Regions from separate parts of the Streptomyces sp. NPDC098781 genome, predicted to be linked through region 2. Evidence: riboswitches for the same ligand, from Rfam matches in the RefSeq annotation. Region 2 holds a riboswitch; the other holds the start of a gene.
The links. Region 2 has a riboswitch for cobalamin ahead of ACIQWG_RS00475 (CoA-acylating methylmalonate-semialdehyde dehydrogenase). Riboswitches for the same ligand answer to the same signal wherever they lie in the genome.
Positions count from the first base shown of each region.

Region 1 (7,332 bases), on a different contig from region 2:
CGGCGAGGTAGCCGAACGCGCCGTGCCGGTCCAGCACATGGGGCGCCACCACCGGGTCGAGGTCCCACCCGCGCAGCACGTCGAGGCCGGCCTGGAGCCGCTCCTCGGGCACCGGCCCGCTGGGCGCGACGACCGCCACCCGGGCGCCGGGGGCCAGCCGGGTGGGCCGCGCCAAGGGCCCTGCGGGTCGGTTCACTTGGCGAGCTCCAGGTGCGGGATGCCGGGCGGGTTCAGGCCGAACACCTGGGCGTACAGGGAGAGTTCGGATTCCAGTACCCGGACCGTCGTCTCGGCCCGCCGGAATCCGTGCCCCTCCCCCTCGAAGGCGATGTAGGCGTGCGGCACCCGGCGCCCCGCCAACCGGGCCAGGAACCGCTCGCACTGGGCGGGCGGGCAGATCACGTCGTCCAGGCCCTGCAACAGCAGGAACGGCACGGTGAGACGGTCGGCGTGCGCCGCGGGCGAGCGTTCGGCGTAGCGCGCCGGCACCTCGTCGAGGGGGCCGACCAGCGACTCCAGGTACCGCGACTCGAAGTCATGGGTCTCGCCCGTGCCCCAGCCGGTCAGGTCGAGGATCGGGTAGAGGATCGTGCCGCAGGCGAAGACGTCGGTGGTGGTGAGCGAGGCGGCGGTGGTCCAGCCGCCGGCGCTGCCGCCCCGTACGGCGAGCCGGCTCCGGTCGGCGGTGCCCTCGTCGGCGAGGGCGAGCGCGACGGCCGCGCAGTCCTCGACGTCGACCACGCCCCACTGCTCGCGCAGCCGGTCGCGGTACTCCCGCCCGTACCCGCTGGAGCCGCCGTAGTTGACCTCGGCGACGCCGATGCCGCGCGAGGTGAAGTAGGCGATGGCCAGGTCGAGCACGAGGGGCGCCCGGTCGGTGGGGCCGCCGTGCGCCCAAATGACGTACGGCGGCGGGGTGTCGGCGGGGGCGACGCAACCGGGGTGGTGCGGCGGGTAGATGTGCGCGTGGATGTCGTCGCCGGCGGGACCGGTGAAGGTGCGGATCTGCGGCTCGGGGTAGTAGGCGGGGTCCACCGCGTCGTCGTGCGCGGCCCCGACCACCCGGGACCGTCCGGTGCAGGTGTCCAGCTCGACCACCTCGTAGGCGCTGCGCGGACTCGCGCCGACGGCGATCACCCGGTCGCCGTGCACCGCGAGCGTGGGCGCGAACTCGGTCCAGGGGCCGGCCGCGTCGACGATCTCGCCGGTCTCGGGGTCGAGGATCCCGAGGGCCGTCGAGCCGCGGCCGTGCACCACCGCCACGAGTCCGCTCGCCAGCGGGGCGAACCAGCGCAGCCCCAGTTTCCACAGCGGGCCGCCGAACTCCTCCTCGCGCGGGCAGAGGGGTTCGCCGTCCCGGTACAGGTTCCACCAGCCGCCGCGGTCGCTGGTGTACAGCAGCCGGCCGTCGGCCGACCAGTCGACCTGGGCGATCGACTCCCGCGGCCCACCGGCGACGATCCGCCGGCCGGCCAGGCTGCCGTCGGCGCCGACATCGGCGACCAGCAGTTCCGTGCCGTCCCACGGCATCCGGGGATGGTCCCAGGCGAGCCATGCCGCGCGCCGTCCGTCCGGCGAGATCCGCGCCCCGGTGACGAACCGGTACCGGTCGTCGGTGAGTTCGCGTACGGCGTCCCGGTCCTCGGCCGCCGAGCCGTCCAGCGGGACCGCGGCCAGGACGCGCCGCACATCCGTCGGCCCCTCCCCCGTGAACTCCTCCAGCACGCACCACACTTCACCGAGGTCGAGCCGCAACTGCGGCTCCACCCAGCGCAGTCCGCCGCCCACCTCGGACACGGGAGTGAGCGGACGCGGCTCGCCGCCCTCCTCGTACCGGTGCAGGCGCTGATCGGCGAAGTCGACGAAGACGACGAGCGGGCGGCCGTCGACCATCGCACCGGCCCACGGCTGCCCGCCGTACTCGACGACCCGGCTGCGCACGTTCCACGGCGGGGGCAGGACGGACTCCTCGGTGCCGTCGGCGCCGCGCCGTACCAGCGTGCGCCGTCCGGCCTCCGTGGGCCGCGGCTCGATCCACCACGCCTCGTCACCCACGAACCCGACGTACTCGGGCCGCCCGTCGTGCGCCGCGGCGACGGCGGCGTCGATGGGCGAGGGCCAGGAACCGTACGCCAGCGTCCGCACTGTCTCCCCCACTCCGGTCAGGCCGTGCGCAGAAAGCGGTCGAGTACCCGCACACCGAAGTGCAGTGCCTCGACCGGCACCCGTTCGTCGACGCCGTGGAACATGGCCCCGTAGTCGTAGCCCTCCGGCAGCCGCAGCGGTGAGAAGCCGTAACCGGTGATGCCGAGCCGCGAGAACTGCTTGGCGTCGGTGCCGCCGGGCATGCAGTACGGCACCGTGTGCCCCTCGGGCGCGAACTCCTCGACGGCGGCGCGCATCTTTGCGTACGTCGGCGAGTCGAGCGGTGACTGGAGGGCCACTTCGCGGTGGTGGAACTCCCAGTCGACGTCCGGGCCGGTCAGTTCGTCGATGGTCGCGCGGAACTCGTCCTCGAAGCCGGGCAGGAACCGGCCGTCGACGTGGGCCACGGCCTCCCCCGGGATCACGTTGACCTTGTAACCGGCGTCCAGCATGGTCGGGTTGGCGCTGTTGCGGACGGTGGCCTCCACGAGCTTGGCCGCCGGGCCGAGCTTCTCCAGCAGTCCGTCCACGTCGTCGAGGTCGGCGTCGAGGCCGTGCAGCGCGGCGAGTTCGACGAGGGCGGCGCGGACCGTGGGGGTCAGGCGGACCGGCCACTCGTGGGCGCCGATCCGGGTGACGGCGGCGGCGATGCGGGTCACCGCGTTCTCCCGGTTGGGCCGGGAGCCGTGCGCGGCCCGCCCGCGTGCCGTGAGCTTCAGCCAGCCGGTGCCGCGCTCTCCGGCCGCGAGGGGGTAGATCTGCCGCCCGCTGCCGTCGTGGACGGTGAACGCGCCCGACTCGCCGATGCCCTCGGTGCAGCCCTCGAACAGCGCGGCGTGCCGGTCCGCGAGAAAGCCGGAGCCGTCCGCGGCGCTCGCCTCCTCGTCGGCGGTGAACGCGATCACGACGTCCCGGCGGGGCCGTAGGCCCTCGCGCGCCCAGGCCCGCACGACGGAGAGGATCATCGCGTCCATGTTCTTCATGTCGACGGCGCCCCGGCCCCACACGACGCCGTCGCGGATCTCCCCGGAGAAGGGGTGCACGCTCCACTCGTCAGCCCACGCGGGCACCACGTCCAGATGACCATGGACGAGCAGCGCGTCCGCCGAGGGGTCGGTTCCCTCGACGCGGGCGACCACGTTCGTGCGGCCCTTGACGCGCTCCAGCAGGGTGGGCTCCAGGCCCGCCTCCGCCAGCCGCGCGGCGGCGTACTCGGCGGCGGGGCGCTCCTGGCAGTCGCCGCCCCCGCGATTGGTCGTGTCGATGCGAATGAGGTCGGAAGTGAACGTAACGACCTCGTCCAGCGCCTGCCCGTCAGCCATACTGCTCCTCCACCGCGGCCGAGACGATCGTGGTGACCGCCTTGAAGGTACGGATTCCCTCGTACATACGCTCGCTGGTGTACGCCACCTTTCGCTCGCCGATACGTTCGACGCCCGGGACGACGGTGGCGGCCATCGCGAGGTGCTCGGCGTCGAACTCCACGGCCACGGTGAACGGGCCACCGTGTACCGGCTGCTGACGGACCGCCAGCCCGGCCGCCTCCTTCGCCGCCGCGCGGATGTCGGCGGCGGTCCTGGCCGGCGTACGGCACACGGCGGCGTACCGCGAGACATGGTCCTTGACAGCGACCTTCAGTGCCTCGGGCGCATATCCCAGCGCGTCCTCGCAGGCCACGTCGTCGCCGGTGACGAGGACGACGGGCACGCCGTACTCCGCGACGACGTGCGCGTTGAGCAGCCCCTCGCTCGCCCGTACGTCGTTCAGCCACACCCCTGTGATCGAGTTCGCCAGGTAGGTGTGGGCGAGGACACCTTCCATGCCGGCGCCGGCGTGGTAGCCGACGAACGCGATGCCGTCCACGTCGCCGTGCTGGACGCCCTCGACCATGGACAGCGACTTGTGCCGGCCGGTGAGCATCTCGGCCCGCTCGTCGAGCCGTTCGAGCAGCAGATTGCGCATGGTCCAGTGCGCCTCATTGATGACGACGTCGTCGGCGCCGCCGTCGAAGAATCCCCTTACCGCGGCATTGACGTCCGAGGTGAACATCCCCCGGCACCGCTCCCACTGCGGCGTGCCGGGCAGAACGTCCGCCGGCCAGGTCACACCGGTGGCGCCCTCCATGTCGGCGCTGATGAGGATCTTCATGCTCCGTCACGTTACGCGCCCGCGCCGGAACCCGCCACGAAGCGGACGAACGCCGCTTTCACGCCGCCGAGGCGTGCTTGTCAGCCACTGTGTCCGGGCACTACTGTCACCACGCCTTGGTGAACGGGAAATCCGGTGTGATGCCGGTGCGGCCCTCGCCACTGTGAATCGGGAAGTCCGGCTCCAGCCCGCACGGGCAAGCCACTGGGTCCTCGGACCCGGGAAGGCGGAGCACGGGCGTGTGGTACCCGTCAGCCAGGAGACCGGCCAAGGCGCGTCAACCATCCACGAGGTGCTGGAGAGGGTCTGCTGAGCCATGCACATAGCCGAGGGTTTCCTCCCGCCGGCGCACGCGGTCGCCTGGGGCGTCGCGTCCGCTCCGTTCGTCGTCCACGGAGTCCGTTCACTCACCCGTGAGGTCAGGGAGCACCCCGAGAGCACGCTGCTCCTCGGCGCCTCCGGAGCCTTCACGTTCGTCCTGTCCGCCCTGAAGCTGCCGTCGGTGACCGGCAGCTGCTCGCATCCCACCGGCACCGGACTGGGCGCCATCCTCTTCCGGCCGCCGATCATGGCGGTCCTGGGCACCATCACCCTGCTCTTCCAGGCGCTGCTGCTCGCGCACGGCGGCCTGACCACGCTCGGCGCCAACGTCTTCTCGATGGCGATCGTCGGACCCTGGGCCGGGTACGCGATCTACAAACTGCTGCGGCGCTACGACGTGCCACTGATGGTCGCCGTGTTCTTCGGGGCGTTCGTCGCCGACCTGTCCACCTACTGCGTGACCAGCGTCCAGCTGGCGCTCGCCTTCCCCGACCCGAGCAGCGGCTTCCTCGGCGCGCTCGGCAAGTTCGGCTCCATCTTCGCCGTCACCCAGATCCCGCTCGCGGTGAGCGAGGGCCTGCTCACGGTGCTCGTGATGCGGCTGCTGGTGCAGTCCAGCAAGGGCGAACTGACCCGGCTGGGCGTGCTCCTCGCCGGCAAGCGGACCCGCACCGAGACGGAGGCCGTGGCCCGATGAAGAAGAACACGAAGATCAACCTTCTGCTGCTGCTCGTGGTGGCCGCGCTGGCCGTGCTGCCCCTGGCACTCGGTCTCGGCGACCACAAGGAGGAGCCGTTCGCGGGCGCCGACGCCGAGGCGGAGACCGCGATCACCGAGATCGAGCCGGACTACGAGCCCTGGTTCACACCGCTGTACGAGCCGCCTTCCGGCGAGATCGAGTCGGCGCTGTTCGCGGTCCAGGCGGCCCTCGGCGCCGGTGTTCTCGCCTACTACTTCGGGCTGCACCGGGGACGGCGGCAGGGCGAGGAGCGGGCGCTGGAGCAGGCACCGGCCGGCGAGGAGCCGAAGGCCGACAAGGTCTGACGCATCATGCTGCCGATCGACGCGGCGGCGCACAGCAGTCGCTGGCGCCGCCGTCACCCCGTGGACAAGGCCGTGCTCGGGCTCGGTCTCACCGTCCTCGCGATCTCGCTGCCGCCCTGGCCGGGCGCCGCGCTGGTCCTGGTCACCGCGCTCGCGGTGCTGCTGGGCCCGGCGGGCGTTCCCGCGCGCCGGCTGTGGCGCGCCTACCGGGTGCCGCTCGGTTTCTGCGTGACCGGCGCGGCCACCCTGCTGGTCCAGGTCGGCGGCCCGGAGGGCTTCGTGTCCCTCGCCGACGACGGTGGGCTGCGGGCCGGGGAACTGCTGCTGCGGACCTCGGCCGCCTCCCTCGGCGTGCTGCTGTTCGCGTTCACCACGCCGATGTCCGACCTGCTCCCCCGGCTGGTGAAGGCGGGGGTGCCCGCACCCGTGGTCGACGTCGCCCTCGTGACGTACCGCATGAGCTTCCTGCTCCTCGACTCGGTGCGGCGCATCCGGGAGGCCCAGGCCGCGCGCCTCGGGCACACCGGCCGGGCCGCCGAGTGGCGCTCGCTCGCCGGGCTCGGCGCCACTGCCTTCGTGCGGGCGTTCGACCGGGCCACCCGGCTCCAGGCCGGGCTCGCCGGGCGCGGCTACGACGGCACGCTGCGCGTCCTGGTGCCGCGGGCCCGGGTCTCCGTCCCCTTCACGGCCGCCAGTTGCGTGCTGCTCGCGGCGCTGGTCGCCCTCACTCTCGTACTGGAGAAGGCCCTGCCATGAGCGAGCCCACCGCCCTGGTCGCCCTGCGAGGCGCCTCCTACGCCTACGAGGACGGCCCCGTCGTACTCAGCGGCCTCGACTTCGACGTGTCCGAGGGGCGCGCGCTGGCGCTGCTGGGCCGCAACGGCAGTGGCAAGACCACGCTGATGCGGCTGCTCAGCGGCGGGCTCCGGCCGCACGCGGGCCGGTTGACGGTGGAGGGTGCGCCGGTCACGTACCACCGCAAGGGGCTGACCCGGCTCAGGACGACCGTCCAGCTGGTGGTGCAGGACCCCGACGACCAGCTGTTCGCCGCGTCCGTCGCCCAGGACGTCTCCTTCGGCCCGCTGAACCTGGGTCTGCCCGACGCCGAGGTACGGGCACGGGTCGACGAGGCGCTCGCCGCCCTGGACATCAGCGCGCTGGCCGACCGGCCCACGCATCTGCTGTCGTACGGGCAGCGCAAGCGCACCGCCATCGCCGGGGCGGTCGCCATGCGTCCGCGCGTGCTGATCCTCGACGAACCGACCGCCGGGCTCGACCCCGACGGCCAGGAGCGCCTGCTCGCCACCCTCGACCAGCTGCGCGCGGGCGGCACGACGGTGGTGATGGCCACCCATGACGTCGACCTCGCCCTGCGGTGGGCCGACGACGCGGCGCTGCTGACCCCGTCCGGCGTGCGCACCGGTCCGGCGCCGGCGATGCTGGCCCGCACCGACCTCCTCCGGCAGGCCGGCCTGCGGCTGCCCTGGGGCGTGGCGGCGACCCGGCTGCTGCGCGCACAGGGGCTGCTGGACGACACGGCGCCCGGTCCACGCGACGCGGAGGAGCTCGCGGCCCTGACGCCGGCGCACACCACGCGCGCGCTCCCGGCCGACGGCTGAGACGGGTCGCCGTTGGGCACACGGGTGATGTCTTCCGCGACCGCGCAGCAAAGGC
Region 1 covers NZ_JBIWAK010000008.1:209,637-216,968, reverse strand. The annotation lists gene ACIQWG_RS30270 (LD-carboxypeptidase) at 1-196, opposite strand, end outside; gene ACIQWG_RS30265 (prolyl oligopeptidase family serine peptidase) at 193-2,157, opposite strand; gene ACIQWG_RS30260 (M20/M25/M40 family metallo-hydrolase) at 2,163-3,467, opposite strand; gene ACIQWG_RS30255 (M55 family metallopeptidase) at 3,460-4,293, opposite strand; cobalamin riboswitch at 4,372-4,580, shown strand; gene ACIQWG_RS30250 (energy-coupling factor ABC transporter permease) at 4,610-5,311, shown strand; gene ACIQWG_RS30245 (energy-coupling factor ABC transporter substrate-binding protein) at 5,308-5,658, shown strand; gene cbiQ (cobalt ECF transporter T component CbiQ) at 5,665-6,414, shown strand; gene ACIQWG_RS30235 (energy-coupling factor ABC transporter ATP-binding protein) at 6,411-7,277, shown strand.
Region 1: another riboswitch for cobalamin. It lies ahead of ACIQWG_RS30250 (energy-coupling factor ABC transporter permease); the one in region 2 lies ahead of ACIQWG_RS00475 (CoA-acylating methylmalonate-semialdehyde dehydrogenase).

Region 2 (7,332 bases):
CCGTGAACGGCCTCGTCCCGCACTTCACCGGCGGCACCCTGTACGGCAGGGTCACCGTCGACGGCCGTGACACCGCCCACCACCCGCCCCGCGAACTGGCCGACGTGGTCGGCGTGGTCGGCCAGGACCCGATCGACGGGTTCGTCACCGACACCGTCGAGGAGGAACTCGCGTACGCGATGGAGCAGTTGGCGATTCCTCCGGCGACCATGCGCAAGCGTGTCGAGGAGACGCTCGACCTGCTCGGCCTCGCCGATCTGCGCCACCGCGCCCTGTACGAACTCTCCGGCGGCCAGCAGCAGCGCGTCGCCATCGGCTCGGTCCTCACCGCGCATCCGCGGGTCCTGGTGCTGGACGAGCCGACGTCGGCGCTGGACCCGACGGCCGCCGAGGAGGTCCTGGCGGCCGTCACCCGGCTCGTCCACGACCTGGGCGTCACCGTCCTGATGGCCGAGCACCGCCTGGAACGGGTCGTCCAGTACGCCGACCGGATCGTCCATCTGCCGGGCGGCGGCCGGGTCGTGAGCGGACCGCCGGCCGACATCCTGCGTACGTCGGACATCGCGCCCCCGATCGTCGAGCTGGGCCGAGCCGCGGGCTGGTCCCCGCTGCCGCTGTCCATCCGCGACGCCCGCCGTGCCGCGGCACCTCTGCGGGCGCGGCTGGCCGGGCACGAGCCGGCACCGGTCCGCCCGCAGCCGGCCGGGGATCGCACCCGGCTGCTGACCGCGCGCGGCGTCACGGTCGCGTACAAGGGCGTGGCCGCCGTGCGCGAGGTCGATCTCGATCTGCACACGGGCGAGGTGACGGCGTTGATGGGCCGCAACGGCTCGGGGAAGTCGTCCCTGCTGTGGGCTCTCCAGGGGGCGGGGCGGCGCAGCGCCGGGAAGGTCGGGGTGAGCGCGGGGAGTGCCGGGGCGGGCGGCGGGACCGATCCGCACACGGTGCCCGCGGCGCAGGCGCGCACGCTCGTCGGACTGGTCCCGCAGACCCCGGCCGATCTGCTCTATCTGGAGAGTGTCAAGGCCGAACTCGACCAGGCGGACGCCGAGTCCGGCACCGAGTCGCCGGTGCGTGGCCTGCTGGACCGGCTCGCGCCCGGCATCGACGACGCCACGCACCCCCGCGACCTGTCGGAGGGGCAGAAGCTGGCACTGGTCCTCGCCATCCAGCTCTCCGCCGCGCCCAGGGTCGTGCTGCTGGACGAGCCCACCCGCGGTCTGGACTACCGCGCGAAGACGGAACTGATCGCCATCGTCGACGCCCTGGCGGCGGAAGGCCGGGCGGTCGTCATCTCCACCCACGACGTCGAGTTCGCCGCCCGCGCGGCCGGCCGGGTCGTCGTCATGGCCGAGGGAGACGTCGTCGCCGACGGTCCGACCACCGAAGTCATCGTCGCCTCGCCGGTGTTCGCCCCGCAGACCACCAAGATCCTCGCGCCACTGCCGTATCTGACCGTCGACCAGGTCCGCGGGGAGCTGCCATGACGCACGCCGCCGCCATCCGGCTGACTGCCCGCGCCGGCGTCGTCATGACGCTCGCCGCGTTCCTCGGACTGGTCGCGTTCTTCTGGCCGTTCGTCGTCGCGCCGGGCAAGTTCGGCTCGAACTACGCCCCGCCGCTGATCTTCGGCGTGCTGCTGGTGCTCGTCCTGTGCGTCATCCTCTCCGAGATCGCCGAGGGAGGCATCGACTCCAAGGCGCTGGCCATGCTCGGGGTGCTGTCCGCCGTCAACGCCGCCCTGCGCCCGCTCGGCGCCGGAACCGCCGGCATCGAGACCGTCTTCTTCGTCCTTGTCCTCGCCGGCCGCGTCTACGGTCCCGGCTTCGGCTTCACCCTGGGCTGCACCTCGCTGTTCACCTCCGCGCTCATCACCGGCGGAGTCGGGCCCTGGATGCCGTACCAGATGTTCGGCTGCGCGTTCGTCGGGATGCTCGCCGGATTCCTGCCCCGTGCGACGGGCCGTCGTGAGGTGTTGCTGCTCGCCTTGTACGGCTCGCTGTCGGGCTATCTCTTCGGCTTTCTGCTGAATCTGTCCTTCTGGCCGTTCTCGCTCGACCCGAACAGCTCCATCGCCTACCTGCCGGGTCTGCCGTTCACCGAGCAGTGGCAGCGCTACGTCGCCTTCGACATCGCCACCTCGCTGGGCTGGGACACCGGCCGGGCGGTCACCAACTTCGTGTGCGTCATGCTCGCCGGTCCGGCGGTGCTCACCACCTTCCGAAGGGCCGCGCGCAAGGCGCGATTCCGCGCGCCCGTACGTTTCGCGGACCCCCGAACGGCTCCCTCCGACCGACGCTGACCTGCGATGACGTCATCGCATACCTGCGAGGGCTGGATTTACTAGGACGTCCAACTATATATTCGTGGGAGAAGGCCCGCGGTGCAGGGAAGCCGGTGTGAGTCCGGCGCGGTCCCGCCACTGTGACCGGGGAGTACGCCGTCGAGCGTTACGCCACTGACGAGCTGGATGTCGGGAAGGCGGACGGCGCGCGCCGATCCGGGAGTCAGGATACCGGCCGTGGGATTTGTTCCGTGTTGTCCACGAGGATGGAGCAGACACGCATGGCACCGGTGCGCACCCACGACCCTGGCGAACCCCTCGCTCCCTGACGGGCTTCGAGCCATACGCGATCTCACGCCGCCCCGCACCCCGACGCCACGAGCGTCCTGAGGGTGCCGGCCAGGCGTGCCGTCCCCGGATCCCACCTGACGAGAGCAGGCATCGATGGTCCGCGAACAAGACCGCGCCGACGTGCGCGAGTTGACCCACTTCATCGGCGGCAAGCACACCCCGGGAACGTCGGGGAACCACGGCGACGTGTACGACCCCAACACCGGCCGCGTCCAGGCCCGCGTACCGCTGGCGAGCCGCGCCGAGACCGAGGCGGCCATCGCCGACGCGGCCGAGGCACAGCACGCGTGGGCCGCCTGGAACCCGCAGCGCCGCGCCCGCGTGCTGATGCGTTTCCTCCAACTCGTCGAGCAGGAGAAGGACGCGCTGGCCCGGCTGCTGTCCGCCGAGCACGGCAAGACCGTGGCCGACGCGCATGGTGACCTCCAACGCGGCCTGGAAGTCGTCGAGTTCGCCGCCGGCATCCCGCACCTGCTCAAGGGCGAGTTCACCGACAACGCGGGCACGGGCATCGACGTGCACTCGCTGCGCTCGCCGCTCGGCGTGGTCGCCGGGATCACCCCCTTCAACTTCCCGGCGATGATCCCCCTGTGGAAGGCCGCCCCGGCGCTGGCCTGCGGCAACGCCTTCATCCTCAAGCCCTCCGAACGCGACCCGTCCGTGCCGCTCCGCCTCGCGGAACTCTTCCTGGAGGCCGGGCTGCCGCCCGGCGTGCTCAACGTCGTCAACGGCGACCGGGAAGCCGTCGACACCCTCCTCGAGGACCCGCGCGTCGCCGCCCTCGGCTTCGTCGGCTCCACGCCGATCGCCGCGCACGTCTACGCGACCGCGGCCGCCCACGGCAAGCGCGCCCAGTGCTTCGGCGGCGCCAAGAACCACATGATCGTGATGCCGGACGCCGATCTGGACCAGGCCGTGGACGCGCTGATCGGCGCCGGATACGGCTCGGCGGGCGAACGCTGCATGGCGATCTCGGTGGCCGTACCGGTCGGGGAGGCCACCGCCGATGCCCTGGTCGCCCGGCTCAAGGAGCGCATCGCCGCACTGCGCATCGGCCGCAGCGACGACCCGGACGCCGACTTCGGCCCGCTGGTCGGCCGGGACGCCGTCGACCGGGTCCGCTCCTACGTCGACCTCGGAGTCGAGGAGGGCGCCGAACTCGTCGTCGACGGACGGGACTTCACCCTCCCCGGGCACGAGGGCGGCTTCTTCGCCGGCGCGTCCCTGTTCGACCGGGTCACCCCGGCCATGCGCATCTACCGGGAGGAGATCTTCGGCCCGGTCCTGTCCGTCGTCCGCGCCGCCGACTACGAGGAGGCCCTGCGCCTGCCCAGCGAGCACACCTACGGCAACGGCGTGGCGATCTTCACCCGGGACGGGGACACCGCCCGCGACTTCACCCGCCGTGTCGACACCGGCATGGTCGGCGTCAACGTACCCATCCCGGTACCAGTCGCCTACCACACCTTCGGCGGCTGGAAGCGCTCCGGCTTCGGCGACCTCAACCAGCACGGGCCGGACGCCATCCGCTTCTACACCCGTACGAAGACGGTCACCTCGCGCTGGCCCGAGGGTCTGCGCGAGGGCGCCAGTTTCACGATCCCGACCATGGGGTGATCGCGTCATGACCACCGCTTCGCTCACCGAGGACCAGCAGGCCCTCGTCGAGACCACCCTGGACTTCGCCCAGGACCATCTCGCCCCGCACGCCCTCGACTGGGACCGGGACAAGCACTTCCCGGTCGACGTGCTGCGCAAGGCCGCCGGGCTCGGCCTCGGTGGGGTGTACGTCCGCGAGGAGTCGGGCGGCTCCGGGCTCTCCCGTGCCGACGGCGTCCTCGTCTTCGAGACGCTCGCCTCCGGCTGTCCGTCCATCGCCGGCTATCTCTCCATCCACAACATGGTCGCCTGGATGGTCGACCACTACGGCGACACCGCCCAGCGTGACCGCTGGCTGCCCCGCCTGTGCGCCATGGAGGACCTGGGGAGCTACTGCCTCACCGAACCCGGCGCCGGTTCCGACGCCGCGGCCCTGCGCACCCGCGCCGTACGCGACGGCGACCACTGGGTGCTGACCGGCGTGAAGCAGTTCATCTCCGGTGCCGGCGCCGCCCAGCTGTATGTCGTGATGGCCCGCACCGGCCTCGACGGGCCGAACGGCATCAGCGCGTTCCTCGTCGACAAGGACGACCCGGGAATCGGCTTCGGCCCCAACGAACGCAAGATGGGCTGGAACGCCCAGCCCACCCGCCAGGTCGTCCTGGACGGTGTCCGCGTCCCCGCGGACCGGCTGCTCGGCGCCGAGGGCGACGGCTTCCGCATCGCCATGAGCGGCCTGAACGGCGGCCGGCTCGGCATCGCCGCCTGCTCCCTCGGCGGCGCCCGCAGCGCCCTCGACCGCAGCCTCGCCCACCTCGCCGACCGGGAGGCGTTCGGCGCCCGGCTGCTGGACTCCGAGGCGCTGCGCTTCCGGCTCGCCGACATGGCGACCGAGCTGACGGCCGCCCGCGCCCTGGTCCACCAGGCCGCCCAGGCCCTCGACCGAGGCGACCCGCAGGCGCCGTACCTGTGCGCGATGGCCAAGCGCTTCGCCACCGACACCGGCTACTCCGTCGCCGACCGCGCGCTCCAACTGCACGGCGGCTACGGGTACCTGAGCGACTACGGCATCGAGAAGATCGTCCGTGACCTGCGCGTCCACCAGATCCTGGAAGGAACCAACGAGATCATGCGCGTCATCGTGGCCCGCGGCCTGACGGAGGCATTCGGATGACCGACACCGAGGACCACGTCCTGACGCGCACCGAGGGGCGCGCCGGGTACGTCACCCTCAACCGGCCCAAAGCCCTCAACGCCCTGACCCACGCCATGGTGCGGCGCATCGACGCGGCGCTGGCCGCGTGGGAACACGACCCGGCGGTCGAGACCGTCGTCATCACCGGCGCGGGCGAGCGCGCCCTGTGCGCGGGCGGTGACATCCGTGCCATCCACGACGACGCCCGGGACGGGGACGGCTCGGCGTCGGCGGCGTTCTGGCGCGACGAGTACCACCTCAACGCCCGGATCGCGCGCTGTCCGAAGCCGTACGTCGCCGTCATGGACGGCATCGTGATGGGCGGCGGCGTCGGGGTCTCCGCCCACGGCAGCGTCCGCCTGGTCACCGAACGGTCCCGGATCGCCATGCCGGAGACCGGCATCGGATTCGTGCCGGACGTCGGCGGCACCTACCTCCTCGCCCTCGCGCCCGGCGAACTCGGCACCCACCTCGCCCTGACCGGCACCCAGGTCCGGGCGGCGGACGCCCTGCTGTGCGGGCTCGCCGACCACCACGTGCCGTCCGGGAGCCTCCCGGATCTCCTGCGGGACCTGGCCCGGGAACCCGTGCACGACGTTCTCGCCCGGTATGTGAGTCAGGCTCCACCGGGTGAACTCGCCGCCCAGCGGCCCTGGATCGACGCCTGCTACGCCGCGGACAGCGTCGAGGAGATCGTCGACCGCCTGCTCGGGCACGGCGACCCGGCGGCCAAGCAGGCCGCCGAGTCCCTGCTCGCCAAGTCGCCGACCGCCCTCAAGGTCACCCTGGCCGCCCTCCGACGCGCCCGCCGGCTGGGCCCCCTGGAGCGGGTCCTGGAGCAGGAGTACCGCGTCTCCGTCGCCTGCCTCACCGCCCCCGACCTGGTGGAGGGCATCCGCGCGCAGGTCATCGACAAGGACCGTGACCCGCACTGGACCCCGGCCACCTTCACCGAGGTCACCGAGGCGGACGTGGAGCGCTTCTTCACCCCGCTCGGCGAGCGTGAGCTCTCACTCGCCGACCGCCGGCCCGAGAGCACTCAGGAGGTGCCGTGGTGAGCAGGACCGTAGCCTTCATCGGACTGGGGCACATGGGCGGCCCGATGGCCGCCAACCTCGCGAAGGCCGGGCACCGGATCCTCGGCCACGACCTGGTTCCGGCCCTCGTGGAAGCCGCCGCCGGGCAGGGCGTCGAGCCCGCCGGCTCGGCCGCCGAGGCCGTGGCCGGCGCGGACCTCGTGATCAGCATGCTGCCCGCCGGGCGCCATGTGCTCGGCCTCTACGACGACATCCTCGGCGCGGCCCGCCCCGGCACCCTCTTCGTCGACTGCTCGACCATCGATGTCGCCGACGCCCGCACCGCCCACGAACAGGCCGTCGCCGCCGGCATGCGAGCCCTGGACGCCCCGGTGTCCGGCGGGGTCGTCGGCGCCGAGGCGGCCACGCTCACCTTCATGGCGGGCGGCGGGGAGGCCGAGTTCGCGGAGGCCGAGCCGCTGCTCGCCGCCATGGGCAAGCGGGCCGTGCACTGCGGCGGCGCGGGCGCCGGGCAGGCGGCCAAGATCTGCAACAACATGATCCTCGGTGTGTCGATGATCGCCGTCAGCGAGGCTTTCGTACTCGCCGAGAGCCTCGGACTGTCCCATCAGGCCCTGTACGACGTGGCGTCCACCGCGTCCGGGCAGTGCTGGGCGCTGACCGTCAACTGCCCGGTGCCGGGCCCGGTGCCGGGCAGCCCCGCCAACCGCGACTACCGCCCCGGCTTCGCCGCCCCGCTGATGGCCAAGGACCTGGGACTGGCGGCCAACGCCCTGCGGGAAGGCGGGGTGCGGGCGGAACTCGGGTTGCGCGCGGCCGAGTTGTACGCCGCGTACGCCGAAGGGGACGGAGCGGACGAGGACTTC
Region 2 covers NZ_JBIWAK010000001.1:93,606-100,937, forward strand. The annotation lists gene ACIQWG_RS00465 (ABC transporter ATP-binding protein) at 1-1,487, shown strand, start outside; gene ACIQWG_RS00470 (ECF transporter S component) at 1,484-2,302, shown strand; cobalamin riboswitch at 2,358-2,539, shown strand; gene ACIQWG_RS00475 (CoA-acylating methylmalonate-semialdehyde dehydrogenase) at 2,729-4,252, shown strand; gene ACIQWG_RS00480 (acyl-CoA dehydrogenase family protein) at 4,260-5,408, shown strand; gene ACIQWG_RS00485 (enoyl-CoA hydratase/isomerase family protein) at 5,405-6,487, shown strand; gene mmsB (3-hydroxyisobutyrate dehydrogenase) at 6,484-7,332, shown strand, end outside.